Regions from separate parts of the Brevibacillus sp. AG genome, predicted to be linked through region 1. Evidence: a T-box and tRNA genes for the amino acid it is inferred to sense, from the RefSeq annotation. Region 1 holds a T-box; the other holds one or more tRNA genes.

Evidence for each region. A T-box is a leader RNA that pairs with one kind of tRNA and senses whether it is charged. The one in region 1 lies ahead of leuS (leucine--tRNA ligase), so its partner is inferred to be a tRNA-Leu.
Region 2: it encodes a tRNA-Leu, which carries the amino acid that the T-box ahead of leuS (leucine--tRNA ligase) is inferred to sense. The anticodon was not compared.

The regions. Positions count from the first base shown of each region.
Region 1 covers NZ_JAQMYO010000013.1:36,829-43,629, reverse strand. The annotation lists gene POF51_RS26830 (helix-hairpin-helix domain-containing protein) at 1-566, shown strand, start outside; gene comER (late competence protein ComER) at 641-1,474, shown strand; gene leuS (leucine--tRNA ligase) at 1,568-3,985, opposite strand; T-box leader at 4,055-4,300, opposite strand; gene POF51_RS26815 (class I SAM-dependent DNA methyltransferase) at 4,340-5,089, opposite strand; gene rsfS (ribosome silencing factor) at 5,096-5,452, opposite strand; gene yqeK (bis(5'-nucleosyl)-tetraphosphatase (symmetrical) YqeK) at 5,452-6,042, opposite strand; gene POF51_RS26800 (nicotinate-nucleotide adenylyltransferase) at 6,026-6,619, opposite strand; gene yhbY (ribosome assembly RNA-binding protein YhbY) at 6,634-6,801, opposite strand, start outside.
Region 2 covers NZ_JAQMYO010000001.1:122,367-129,167, reverse strand. The annotation lists gene edeP (edeine non-ribosomal peptide synthetase EdeP) at 1-1,589, opposite strand, end outside; gene edeQ (edeine self-resistance N-acetyltransferase EdeQ) at 1,890-2,327, shown strand; tRNA gene POF51_RS00545 (tRNA-Leu) at 2,487-2,568, opposite strand; tRNA gene POF51_RS00540 (tRNA-Tyr) at 2,613-2,697, opposite strand; gene POF51_RS00535 (hypothetical protein) at 2,790-3,107, opposite strand; gene POF51_RS00530 (thioredoxin family protein) at 3,174-3,740, opposite strand; gene POF51_RS00525 (YycC family protein) at 3,768-3,938, opposite strand; gene POF51_RS00520 (hypothetical protein) at 4,449-4,646, opposite strand; gene POF51_RS00515 (TlpA family protein disulfide reductase) at 4,819-5,352, opposite strand; gene POF51_RS00510 (cytochrome c biogenesis CcdA family protein) at 5,376-6,086, opposite strand; gene POF51_RS00505 (DinB family protein) at 6,276-6,801, opposite strand, start outside.

The sequences.
Region 1 (6,801 bases):
ATGCAGCATCGAATCTTGAAACAAAAGAACTGACAGATGATTCAGCAGCTGCTCAACCTGCCAAATCTGTAAAAGCGACACCGGAAAAAGATAAGGATAAGGAGCCACTCCTCTCTCCTCTCTATGTCGATGTGAAAGGACAAGTGAAAAATCCTGGATTATACCAATTCGAACCAGGTACGCGTGTCGCAAATGCCATCGAGAAAGCAGGAGGAGCACTTCCTGATGCTGACCTTGTCCAGATCAACTTGGCAGCGCCGCTCACAGATGGAGCTGCTCTTGTCATCCCGGCTAAAGGGGCCACCGCGCCAGTCTCCGCATCCATTGGCCTTGTACAATCTGCTGCCAGCGTATCCACCACTGGTGCCTCCTCAGCCATTAATCTCAACATGGCAACTGTCGAAGAGCTCATGAGTCTCCCCGGGATTGGAAAAGCTCGTGCCAAGGCAATCGTGGAGTACCGGACAAAACAAGGGCCATTTCGTTCAGCGGATGACCTGAAACAGATTGAGGGAATTGGCGAGAAGATGTTTGCACGGATAAAAGATCGGCTGGTGGTAAAATGAGTGCTCAGCATCCGGTCATGATCATAGGCACTCCTACATAGAATGGGAAAAGAATATCGGAGGGAGGTATGCCCATGAATAGAATTGGATTCATTGGTACGGGCAGCATGGGCAGTATCTTGATTGAATCATTGCTGTCAGCCAAGGCGCTGACTCCTGGTCATGTCATTATCAGCAACAGAACCCTTTCGAAGGCGCAGCAACTGGCAGAAAAACATCCCGGGCTCATTGTGGCGCACAGCAATGCCGATTTGGTCAAAGAAGCTACAACGATTGTGCTGTGCGTCAAGCCACTGGAATATAGCGTGATGCTCGAACAAATTGCTCCTGCCTTAACGCCAGACCACCTATTGATTACGATCACCAGTCCGATCAAGCTTGCGGATTTGGAGACTCAAGTTCCATGTGCGGTTGCCAGAGTCGTTCCTTCTATTACAAATGCCGTAATGAGTGGTGTCAGCTTATGTGAATTTGGATCACGAATCCAAGAGGAACAACGTCATTTTATACGAAGTCTGTTTGCCCACATTAGCTCCCCTATTGAGATTTCGGAGCCTTTTTTACGAATTACTTCTGACATTGTGAGTTGTGGGCCAGCTTTTATCAGCTATATTTTGCAGCAAATGATTCAAGAAGCTGTTGAAGAAACTGGCATTTCCGAAGAAGCTGCTACCTACATGACCACGCAAATGCTAATTGGGATCGCAGATCTTTTACGAGAAGAAGCGTTCACCCTTCCTACTCTGCAAAAGAGGGTCTGCGTGCCCGGTGGAATTACTGGGGAAGGTCTGATTCCTTTGCAAAACGGTATTCCCGGTCTTTTCGCCCAAGTATTTCGTCGTACACAAGCAAAGTTTGCCGAGGACCAGGAACTGGTTGCACGAAATTTGAGCAATCAGCCACATTAGCGCAAGACGAAGAAGCGTTGATTTACGAAAAAAGGAGTGGATACCTGTCACTCACAGGCTCCACTCCTCTTCTTATTTCTTGCCGTCCTTTTCTTAACGAACGACGATATTCACCAGTTTGCCTGGAACAGCGATGACTTTGACGATCGTTTTTCCTTCGATCAGTTCTTTAATCATCTCATTGTTTTTCGCCATCTCTTCCATCTGTTCTTGCGTCGAATCAGAAGCGATGAGCAGCTTCTCTTTGTTTTTGCCGTTAATTTGCAGGACGATTTCTACCTCGTCTTCAACCAGCTTCGCTTCGTCATACGTAGGCCATGCTTCGTATGCCAGGCTCTCGCTGTGGCCCAGTTTTTCCCACAGCTCTTCACCCAAGTGCGGAGCGATTGGAGACAGCATTTTTACCAAGTCCTCCATGAATTTCTTCGGCAGAACTTCTGCTTTATACGCTTCGTTAACGAATACCATCAACTGAGAGATACCCGTATTGAAACGCAGGCCTTCGTAGTCTTCTGTTACTTTTTTCACCGTTTGGTGGTACACGCGCTCCATGCCAGCCACGTTGGAGGTTTCCACGATTTTTCCGTTCAGCTCACCGTTGTCACCTACAAACAGACGATATACGCGATCTAGGAAGCGGCGTGCGCCATCCAAGCCTTTTGTCGACCAAGCGATCGAAGCATCCAGTGGTCCCATGAACATTTCGTACATGCGCAGTGTGTCGGCACCATGGCTGTCGATGATATCGTCTGGGTTTACGACGTTACCTTTGGACTTACTCATTTTCTCGTTGTTTTCACCCAGGATCATTCCTTGATTAAACAACTTTTGGAATGGTTCCTTGGTTGGTACAACACCGATATCATACAGGAACTTGTGCCAGAAGCGAGCGTAGAGCAAGTGCAGCACCGCATGCTCGGCACCACCAATGTAAATGTCGATTGGCAGCCATTCCTTCAGTTTGTCTGGATCAGCCATTGCCTTATCGTTGTGCGGATCGATGAAGCGCAGGAAGTACCAGCAGCTACCCGCCCATTGTGGCATCGTGTTTGTCTCACGGCGTGCTTTCATACCTGTTTCCGGATCGACGGTGTTTACCCACTCCGAGATGTTTGCCAATGGCGATTCACCTGTACCGGATGGTTTGATTTCTTTTGTTTTTGGCAATACGATTGGCAGTTCGGATTCTGGAACGACTTTCATCGTGCCGTCTTCCAGATGGAGAATCGGAATTGGCTCACCCCAGTAGCGTTGACGGCTGAACAGCCAGTCGCGCAGACGGAATGTTACTTTGCGATTTCCTTTGCCTTCCGCTTCCAGCCACTCGATCATTTTGGTGATCGCCTGTTCTTTGTTCAATCCATCGAGCATACCGGAGTTGATGTGCTCTCCGTCGCCTGCATACGCTTCTTTGGAGATATCTCCGCCAGCGATTACTTGTTTGATTGGCAGATCGAATGTTTTTGCGAACTCATAGTCGCGTTCATCATGCGCTGGAACCGCCATGATGGAGCCTGTTCCGTAGCTGATCAGCACGTAATCTGCAATCCAGATTGGCAGACGTTCGCCGTTAACCGGGTTGATCGCATATGCTCCGGTAAATACTCCTGTCTTTTCTTTCGCCAGATCAGTACGCTCCAGATCGCTCTTGTGCTTCGCTTGATCCAGGTACGCTTCCACTGCTTCTTTTTGAGATGGTACGGTAATTTGCTCAACCAGCTTGTGCTCAGGAGCCAATACCGCGTAAGTTGCTCCGTAGAGAGTGTCTGGACGAGTTGTAAAGACGGTAAAGGATTCGTCATGACCTTCGATACCAAAGGTTACTTCTGCCCCTTCAGAACGACCGATCCAGTTGCGTTGCATTTCCTTGATGCTCTCTGGCCAATCCAGTTCATCCAGATCAGCCAAGAGTCTTTCCGCATACGCAGTAATTTTCAAGACCCATTGCTTCATTGGGCGGCGTTCTACTGGGTGTCCGCCACGCTCACTTTTTCCGTCAATGACTTCTTCGTTCGCCAAAACCGTTCCCAAAGCAGGGCACCAGTTTACAGCTACCTCGTCAATATAAGCCAATCCGTGCTCATACAGCTTCGTAAAAATCCATTGTGTCCACTTGTAGTAATTCGGATCGGTCGTATTGATTTCGCGATCCCAGTCGTAGGAAAATCCGAGTGACTTAATTTGGCGACGGAAGGTGTTGATATTGTGCTCGGTGAATTCCGCCGGATCGTTTCCTGTATCGAGAGCGTATTGCTCCGCTGGCAAACCAAACGCATCCCAGCCCATTGGATGGAGAACGTTATATCCTTGCATCCGCTTCATGCGGGATAAAATATCAGTAGCCGTATAGCCTTCCGGATGTCCCACGTGCAGGCCAGCTCCAGATGGATATGGGAACATGTCGAGTGCGTAAAACTTTTTCTTGCCCTCATCCTCGGAGGTTTTGAAGGTCTTGTTCTGCTCCCAATATTGCTGCCACTTCTTTTCGACATTTTGATGACTGAATACCATGGTAAAGCACTCCCATCTTAAAATAGGTGAAAATAATAAAGAAAACCTCACATCCCAAATCGCTGTTGCGAAAGGGACGAGAGGTTATTTAACATTCCCGCGGTACCACCCAGATTGGCAAATGACAAGCATTCACCCACTTGTTTCATCCGTAACGGGGATAAGCCGCTCACCCTTACGCAGTCATTGCTTGAATGACCTTGGGGGCAAGTGCTGGGAGGTGAGTTCAGATAGATTCGGGTTGACTTGCACCATCCGTCAACTCTCTGTGATTGCTCGAATCCTATGCCTACTATTCCTCTTAAACGCGTCGAAATCTGTAGTTATAACGCCATTATAGTCAATCCGAACCAATCATGTCAAACTTTTCGGCTTGCGGGCTGAAAAAAATAGGCGCTCACTCGCTTCTTGTGGCGGCATATTCGAGTAATCAGCGGTGATGACAATGTCTGTGAAGCCGGCATCTGTCAGCCAGCGCATCAGTTGGACAGGCTGGTAAGCCCGTTGCCAATGCTCTTCTTCCATCCGCTCGTACAATCCGTTTGGCTGACGAATGAAAAACGTTAACTGATGCTCTACCTCCAGTCGCAGCGGGTCGCAAAAACATTGCCAAATGTACGAAACTTCATCTTCTACATGTGTGAACGTCTCGTCTCCGAAAATGTGCAGCATCTTGTACGGACTGTGCACATCAAACAGAAAGCTCCCACCGGGCGCGAGATGAGCGAAAACGCGCTTGAACGTTTCCTGCACATCCGCTTCCTCTGTAAGGTAGCTCAATGAATCACATAAGGAGATGACCGCATCCGCTTCGGGCAAGGACAGCTCGCGCATATCCTGCTCCACCCACGCTACATCCACTTGTTCCTGCCTCATTTTGTCATAGGCGATCGCAAGCATTTCTGTAGAGAGATCCACGCCCGTAACACGGTATCCCCGCTTGGCGAGTGGGATCGCAATCGTGCCAGTCCCACAGCCAAGATCAATGACCCGCACAGGCTTCTCTCCCTTTGTCCAATGACGCTCGACCCAATCGAGCCACTGGTCATACGGAGTATCCGCCATCAGCCTGTCATATACAGCGGCCATATGTGCGTATGCCATCTGTCCTTATCCTTGCACGCTAAAGGAAACTTCCTCTGCGTCCTTCCACAGGCGCTCCAGATTGTAAAACTCGCGATCTTCGCGATGGAAAACGTGAATAACGATATCGCCCAGATCAACCAGTACCCAGCGACCTTCATCTGCTCCCTCGATACCGCGGACGTCAAAGCCGTTTTTGTGGGCTTGATCACGGATTTCCCGAACAATTGCCTGTACTTGACGCTCGTTGTTTCCGTGGCAAATCATGAAATAGTCTGCGATCACGGACAGCTTTCTAATATCGAGCACCTTCAAGTTCTCTGCTTTCTTGTCCTCTGCTGCCTTCACTACCAACTGTGCCAAATCTTCTACTGTTTTAACCATCAAAACCCTCCTTCTCTCCCTTTGCGGGAAACCAAATCGTTATATGCGGTCAATGTCAACGGGAAAACCGTCTTTTGCTTCTCTATCAAAAATTGAATCGTGCCTCCCAAGGCGAGTGCCAGGGCGGCATCCAAATCATGCATGGCTTTGCCGCGAATAAAATCGACACCCGGGTAAACCCGGTTTGGTTCTATATAGTCTGCCACACAGACGACTTTTTCTAACAGGGACATGCCAGCCCGACCCGTTGTATGGTAGCGAACAGCTTGTAAAATATCTGCATCCGTCACACCTAGATCAGTCTGGATCACAATAGCTGCTGCAAAGGCATGCCACAGCTCTTTTTCCCCTTCCAAAAGCTCTGTAGGCATATCGTGGCGAACGAGAATCTCGAACATTTTTTCCACAGGCCAGCACTTACAGTAATCGTGCAACAGTCCAGCAAGCTCGGCTTTGTCAGGATCAGCCCCGAATCTCTCTGCCAGCTCGCGAGCTGACGCAGCCACCCCAAGCGTGTGCTTGTAGCGTTTTTCATGCATTTGTTGCCGTACGCGAACGAGAAGCTCTTCCCGATTATCCAAAAGTCTCATAGATTCGGTTCTCCTTAATATAGCGCTCCACGGCATCAGGTACAAGATAACGGATGCTTTTCCTGGCAGCTGCCTTCTCGCGAATCATCGTGGAGGAAATGTCCCAAACAGGCATCTCCACAAATGTGACATCCTCGCTCGACTCTTGATCTAGTTCGGTTCCAGGCCTCGCTAGACCTATAAAGCGTACCATATGAATCAGCTCTTGGTACTGGTACCATTTGGGCAAGATTTTTACCATATCTCCTCCCATGATAAAAGAAAAACGGCAATCTGGGAACTGCCTGATGAGCTGAATCATCGTGTCATAGGTGTACGATGGACCTTCTCTTGCGAACTCCACATCTGTTACACGAAACACCTCGTGATCAGACACGGCGAGCTGAACCATTTGCAAGCGGTGATTCGCCAGCGTCAGACTCTCTCTCTTTTTGTGCGGTGGAACGTGTGTAGGCATAAACCAGACTTCATCCAGGCCCGCTTGCTCTCTGGCTTGTTCAGCCGCCAGCAAGTGCCCGCAATGAATCGGGTCAAACGTTCCTCCCATGATCCCTACTTGCTTGATTGGCTGTCTCATTGCATGCAGATCACTTATGGCAGCTTGATCGTCTTGTTCTCCCGGGACTCTTTGTACAAGACAACCGTATGGCCGATCAACTGCACGAGCTCTGCTCCAGCACCTGCTGCCAGATCTTCTGCCACTTGATGTTTATCGTCGTTATTGTTTTGCAAAATCGCTACCTTGATCAATTCACGTAC
Region 2 (6,801 bases), on a different contig from region 1:
GCCAACAGCCCGATGATCATCTCTGGCGAATGATCTGCCAGAAGCGCAACAATAACGCCAGGGCCAACTCCTCGGTTACGCAACGACTGAGAGAGTCGATTTACTTGATCATGCAGTTCCTGGAATGTCAGCATGCGCCCCTCTGACTCTAATGCAACTCCCTGTGGCGAGCGTTTAACTTGCTCTTCAAACAACTGGACAACCGTCTTCTCGCTGGAATAGGAAGCAGCTGTATCGTTCCACGTTTTGAGCTGTAGTGCCAACTCTTCGTCAGCAAGGAAGTTCAGATTGGACAGTGGTACTTCTGGATTCGCGATCATTTGATTGAGCAGCCTTACGAGATGATCCGCTATTCGATCAACATCATTTTCCGTGTACTCGGCGATCTTATAATCCATTTCCAGCGTCAATCGTTCATCTGTAGCCCATTCCCTGATAATTACTTGGAGCGAATACAACTGGTGACCGTTGTAAAACTCCTCATTCGTCACGGGATACCCACCAATGGTGAAGGGCAGCTGCGTGCTGTAATAATTTACACAAATCTGAAACAGGCTGTCATAGCCATGTTTCTTCAATTCCAATTCTTGAGCCAGCAAATCGTACGGATATTTCTGATGAAAAAAACAGGAAGTCAATTCCCTGTTGACATGTTTAACGTAATCGAAGGCATCCATTTCCATCGGAACTGCCAGACGAAATGGCATAGTGCTGGTGAACATCCCGAATATTTTGCGCTCCACTTTGCTTGAGCGATTCAACAGCGGCGTACCAATCACGATCTCTTCTTGCCTCGTACAACGCTGAAGGTAAAGACTGACGAGAGCCACAAACAAGGAATTTAGCGAGCATTTCATCTGGTCTGCAAATTGGCGTATTCTTGTCGAATCTTCACGGTTGAATGCATAGACTTTGCGCTTGCCCTCGGTCGTATCTGTTGCCTTTGCTAATGTCGTGATCACAGGCAAGCTCTGAAACTTGTCCCGCCAATATCGCTTGTCCTTTACAAATCTCTCAGACTGAGAATAGGCATGCTCCCTGTCGACAAAAGCTTGATAAGCGTGTTCATCTCCTACATGAACGGTACCGCCTGCTAACAACGTGTCATAATAGTGAGCAATTTGTTCTGTCATAATGGAGATGGACCAACCATCAGCAATCAAATGGTGAAACTTTACAAAATATCCCGCTTCTTCGTCACTCAGTTGAATCAGACAAAAGTAGAATAGAGGCTCCTGTCCGATCGAAAATGGTTTTGCAAACAAAGCTTGCAGGAATTGTCTGCACCGATCAGGGGCATTCGGTTCTTGTCTGAAATCAAATACCTGCAATGGCTGCGGTTCGTACTCTCCAACAAACTGAAGGACTGTCTCTTCTTCCTGATAGTTGAGTCGCAAAGCATCGTTCTTTTGAATGAACAGGTGAATGGCCGCTTCAAGTACATCCAGTTTCACTTTTCCTTGAACCCGCACCATCCCCCCTAACGTATGAACAGGAAGCTGTGGATGTAATTTTTCCGTATACCAGATACGCTTTTGTGGATGACTTAAAGGATATCCGCCATTCCATTGCTTCTTATCCTGATGCAATGCATTTCCCCCCTTTCGGAATTGTGCAGATGTAATCACAATTCGAATATGGCAAAAAATCTAATTGATTACAAATACTTCCATCCCAACTATATCGATGACTCTTCTATAGTGTCAAATGAATTTTCCATTAAATGTTATTTCTGAAAATTAGATGAATTCCATCTCTTTTTTCCTTTTTCTAGCGCTGCATAGAATGGAAAAAATTTTGTGCACGCTATTGATTTTGGCTGTCTTTTCACGTAGGATAAAATGTAATATATTGGCAAAAACACCCCCTGGAAGGATGAATGTGATTAGATGTCTGTGACACTTCGTGAAGTAACCCTGGAAAACTGGGAAGAGTGTATTGAACTGGAACCTACTCCTGAACAGAGTGAGTTTGTTGCCCCGAACCTCTACTCCATAGCCGAAGCAAAGTTTCAAACTACATTTGTCCCTTTGGCCATATACCATGAGGACACGATGGTTGGCTTTGTCATGTATGGGCTTGACCCCGACGATGGAAACTACTGGATTTACAGACTCTTAGTTGATGCCAACTATCAACGCCAAGGCTACGGACGTGCTGCGATTTCGCAAGTCATTGATATACTGAAAGCAAAAGATGATTGTCAAAAAATTGTCATTGGTTATGCTCCAGCCAATGTCGCAGCCGAAAACCTTTACGCTTCACTCGGATTTCAAAAAAATGGCATGGTTCTGTTTGGCGAGACGATTGCAGAATTGAACTTTTAAGCCAGCTATTTTCGTTCCCCAAAAACGAAACAGCGGCGACCTAAGACCTAAAAATCAAGTCTTAGACTCGCCGCTGTTTGAAGTGTTTTCCGTATATGAAAAAAGCACACCTTCCATGTGTCTGTAAACATCATGGTTAGTGTGCATTCGTTTTTAATATGGTGCCGGTGAAGGGACTTGAACCCCCACGGTTTCCCTCACGATTTTGAGTCGCGCGCGTCTGCCATTCCGCCACACCGGCATGTAAAACTATGAAAAAATAGCACATCATCAATAGAAAATCAATGGTGGGGAGAGACGGATTCGAACCGCCGAACCCGGAGGGAGCAGATTTACAGTCTGCCGTGTTTAGCCACTTCACTATCTCCCCACAATATGTGCTGTCTTTCTTCTGCGTCTACTTTCTTCAACCAGAAGCGACATTTATTAATTTACCATGAACTTTGTTTGAGGTCAATATATTTATTTGGATTGACTCTCTTTTTTCGCCAAAATCTCCTGTGCCCACTCGTGGAAGACACGCAGTGCCTCGTCTACTTCTTGAAATATTGCTTCTCCCTCACAGGAGTATTCCGGGAAGTCAAGTATGCGGTTTTTACGAATCTTCACTTGCTCTTCTTCGCATTTTATCTCCAAGAAGTAGGGAACGGCTTCATCTATCCCATAGCTGTTTTCTAAAAACTCGTAGGTACGTACCCACTCCAGAATTCGAACTTCCGATGCCTTTAAACGAAGCACCTGTTCCAAGGACATAATGGTTTCATTCCCGTAGTAATGCATGTTATTCAGCCCTTCTGCATGAAAATGGACGGAGCCGTGACTCCGCCCTGTTATTGATGTGATAGATTAGATCGAGGAAAGCAGCTCTCTCAGTTCTTTGACAATCACTTGCTGGTAGCCAGTACCTTCTCCATATTGCTCGAGCATTTCGGCACGTGCCACTTTGATCTTGTCTTCATAATCTGAGGCGTTTCGATCCGGGTTTTGCTGTTTAAACGCCGTCATGACAGCTTGGACATGCTTCGGTCTCGGTCCCCATTTTGCCAGAACATGTCCGCCTGTGTCCGCGAAAATAACAACAGGGATCGCCCGACCACCCATCGTGAGAAACTCATCCATGAGATCGAGGTGTTCTTCCATCACCATAATTTCCACGGGCATGTCTGTTTCTTTCAAAGCATGCAAGACGACTGGCAAGTTGCGAACGACGTCGCCACACCAGTCCGCAGCCAAAATCAAGCATCTGAGGTCATCACGATGCTGGAGCGAAGCAAAAAACGCACGGTCTTGTTCATCCTCCCATGAAAATGCATCCGACCAATTTTGGTATGTATCCTGATTTTTTGTCATGCTTTCCACAAACGCCTGTGGCTTGAGCCCCGTACGTAATTTATGTGCTACGTTTGCCCCCATCTTTTCTCCTCCTTTTGTATCGCTCGCCTATTCTTGGTTTTTATTTGCTGCTTCGTTTGCTTCCTTTTCTTGATTAGCCAGCTCCATCATTTTTTGCAACAAGATATGCTGTGGCATGTGCATGAGACGCTCCAAAGGTACCTGAAGCGCTTCTGCCAGCTTGACAGCCGTCTCTGGTGATATTTGTAATGGACGCATGTCATTTTTGCCCCTTTCCCTTGCTTTTATCAGTCCCTTCAGTATAATACACAGCCGTTAAACCTGCCAGCATACAAGCCTGGTATTGGGGAGCCTTTAAAAAACAAGCTAACATCATGGATTAAAATGACATTAGCTTGCTAGGCAGCAGATGAAATTAGGGAGTTTACGAATCCACATAGATGAAAAAGTCGTTTATTTGGTCTGCATTCTTGCTTATTTACCAAATAAGCATCCCCAGTATCACGTGTTTGAATAAGACCAGCCTTTTCCTGGCTCGAATTCTGGGGGCAGAGAAAGCTCAAACTTTTCTTGGTTACCTTATCAGCCACATGGCTGTCATCCCCACCAGTTACACATCGTCATCAAGTACTTTGTGACATGTTGGCTCTACTGAACCACTTTTGTCACATTTACTCACCTCTCAACTCCTCATAAAAAATGAAAAAAGAGCCACACGAAGGGGCTCTCTCTCATAAACCCAATATTCCGCACATGGAAAAGGATGAGCTATGGCTTTTGCTTAGTGAGGATGCATGGTACACCTAAGCCGATCGCGCCGGGCTGGGACATCTGTTCCAGATATGCCAACCCTCGTGCACATTGCTGCTTGCATACTTGACATGTATGGGACGTTACGATTTTCAGCTGTACTTGATTGGGGTGCTGTCGCGAATTCTTCTTTTTGATCTTTTTGCCCTTGGCCATCCGTTTTCCTCCCTTTGCCCTAGATCACTCCAGTCTATGAAGGAGAACAACCCCGCTCTTTAGGCAAACATACAAAATCAAGATATTCACTTGCAAAATGGGCCTTGTCATACCTGTCTACAAATAGAAAAAGCCGCCGGAGAATTCTCTCCAAGCGACTTATGAGCCTTCCCTATGGCTTTGGACTTAGCAACTGGCGCAGTTCTAGCTCCAGTGTAGGAGCATCAACCATTCCGATTATCTTCTTTCGTACGATTCCATCTGTGTCAATCAAGTAAGTAGTTGGAAATGCCATCACCTTGTAACGGTTCGACACAGTACCAGCTACGTCCATTGGTATCGGAAATGTCAGCTTGTAGTTAGTGACAAAGGCCATAGCTGTTTCCGGGCTGTCATTGCTCGTGACGTTCACGCCATAGAGATCAACCTGTCCACCATATTTTTCGTAGACTTTTTGTAAATCCGGCGCCTCCAGCTTGCATGGTCCACACCAGGAAGCCCAAAAGTTCAAGACTAATGGTTTTGCCCTTTTTCCTTCTACCTTGTACGTCTGCTGGTCTAGTCCTGTCAGTGTAAAATGAGGAGCCGCAAAGCCAACTTCCGGTTTTTGAACCTCTGCTACGATTGCGGCCGTTTCTTGAGGCTTTTCCCAAACAGCAAGTCCGACCCCCAATAATACGAGCACCGCGAGCAACAGCTTTTTCATTTTGTCACCTCTGCCCTACTGAGTTAGAATCCCGTAAAGCCTCCGTACATTTGAATAAGAACGCGTGTAATATCCGTCAGTTTATCTGTATACAGAAGAATACCAAACAAAATCATAATGGCTCCTCCGATTTTCATAAACAGGTCGGAATACTTCACAATCGCGTTCACCTTACTGATGAAGAACGTCATGACAAAAAATGGAATGGCGAATCCGAGCGTATACGCCAATGTGTAGGCCAAGGCGCTTGCAGGATTGGAAACACCCATGACGATAATGCCAGAAAGAATAGGTCCCACACAAGGTGTCCATCCAGCTGCATACGTCATTCCCACCAGTATGGACCCAGTATACCCCAATGGCCTCGATTTTAAATCGATTTTAAAAGAACGCATCATCCAATCCATTTTAAACACGCCAAGCATAACCAAACCAATGATAGCAAGCAAAATACCGCCCAGTTGACGAATCAAGTCCTGTTGGTCAGTGAACAAGCTTCCGATCCAAGATGTAGACAGCCCGAGTGCAACGAAAATGATCGAAAACCCGACTATGAAGAAAAAGGTATGCAAGAAGGCTTGCTTGCGAAAAACAGCTCTCCCTTTCTTCACTTCATCAACCGTAACCCCAGTTATGTAAGACAAAAAGGAAGGATAAAGCGGCAGGCAGCAAGGGGAAATAAAAGAGAGAAAACCTGCTGCAAAAGCCAAAAACACAGTAATATCGCCAGTCATATGTACCTCCGGTGGGTATTTTATCCACTATCTTCTCATTGTATCGAATCTTTTCCCCCTTCAAAAGTAGCAATGACACTTTGTCTTAAATCCGTGACAATTTACTTTACATAATATTCATTATGTCTTAAAACTCAGCACAAAACGTAACAATTGGATGGATAGATCTGGTCCACTTTAGAAAATAGATCAGATTTGTGACAAATGTGACATGTATCTTTCTCGGAAGACATGTAGATGATGAGCAGCATGCCCAAGGATAAAATAGACGAGTGCAGTTGCAGTTGTCTTGTCCTGAATAATCACGCCCGAACGACTCAACTCTTCTTCTGTAAGCCCTTTTAGCAGTGCTCGAGTAGAAGAGCGCACAGTCCGATACTCCTCGAGTAGATCGACAAGCGGTCGACGGTCAAAATTCGTAAGACTGACATACATGTCCTGATGCCTAGGTAAGGGTGTCTTATCTCCGCGGGAAGCACACAGCAAGCGATAGCACATGATTCGCTCTGTATCCATAATATGGCCGAGAACTTCCTTTCCACTCCATTTATCTTCCTGATAACGGAACATGCTCTGTTCCTCCCCGCAAGATCGAAAGCATGCAAGTATTTCTTCCTCCTGAGCGCAAAGCAACTCATTCAGATTCCCTTCAGGTGCGATTTTGATATAGGTTTCAAACTGCGCAGGATAATCACCAGACTGTGGTTTGCGGAAG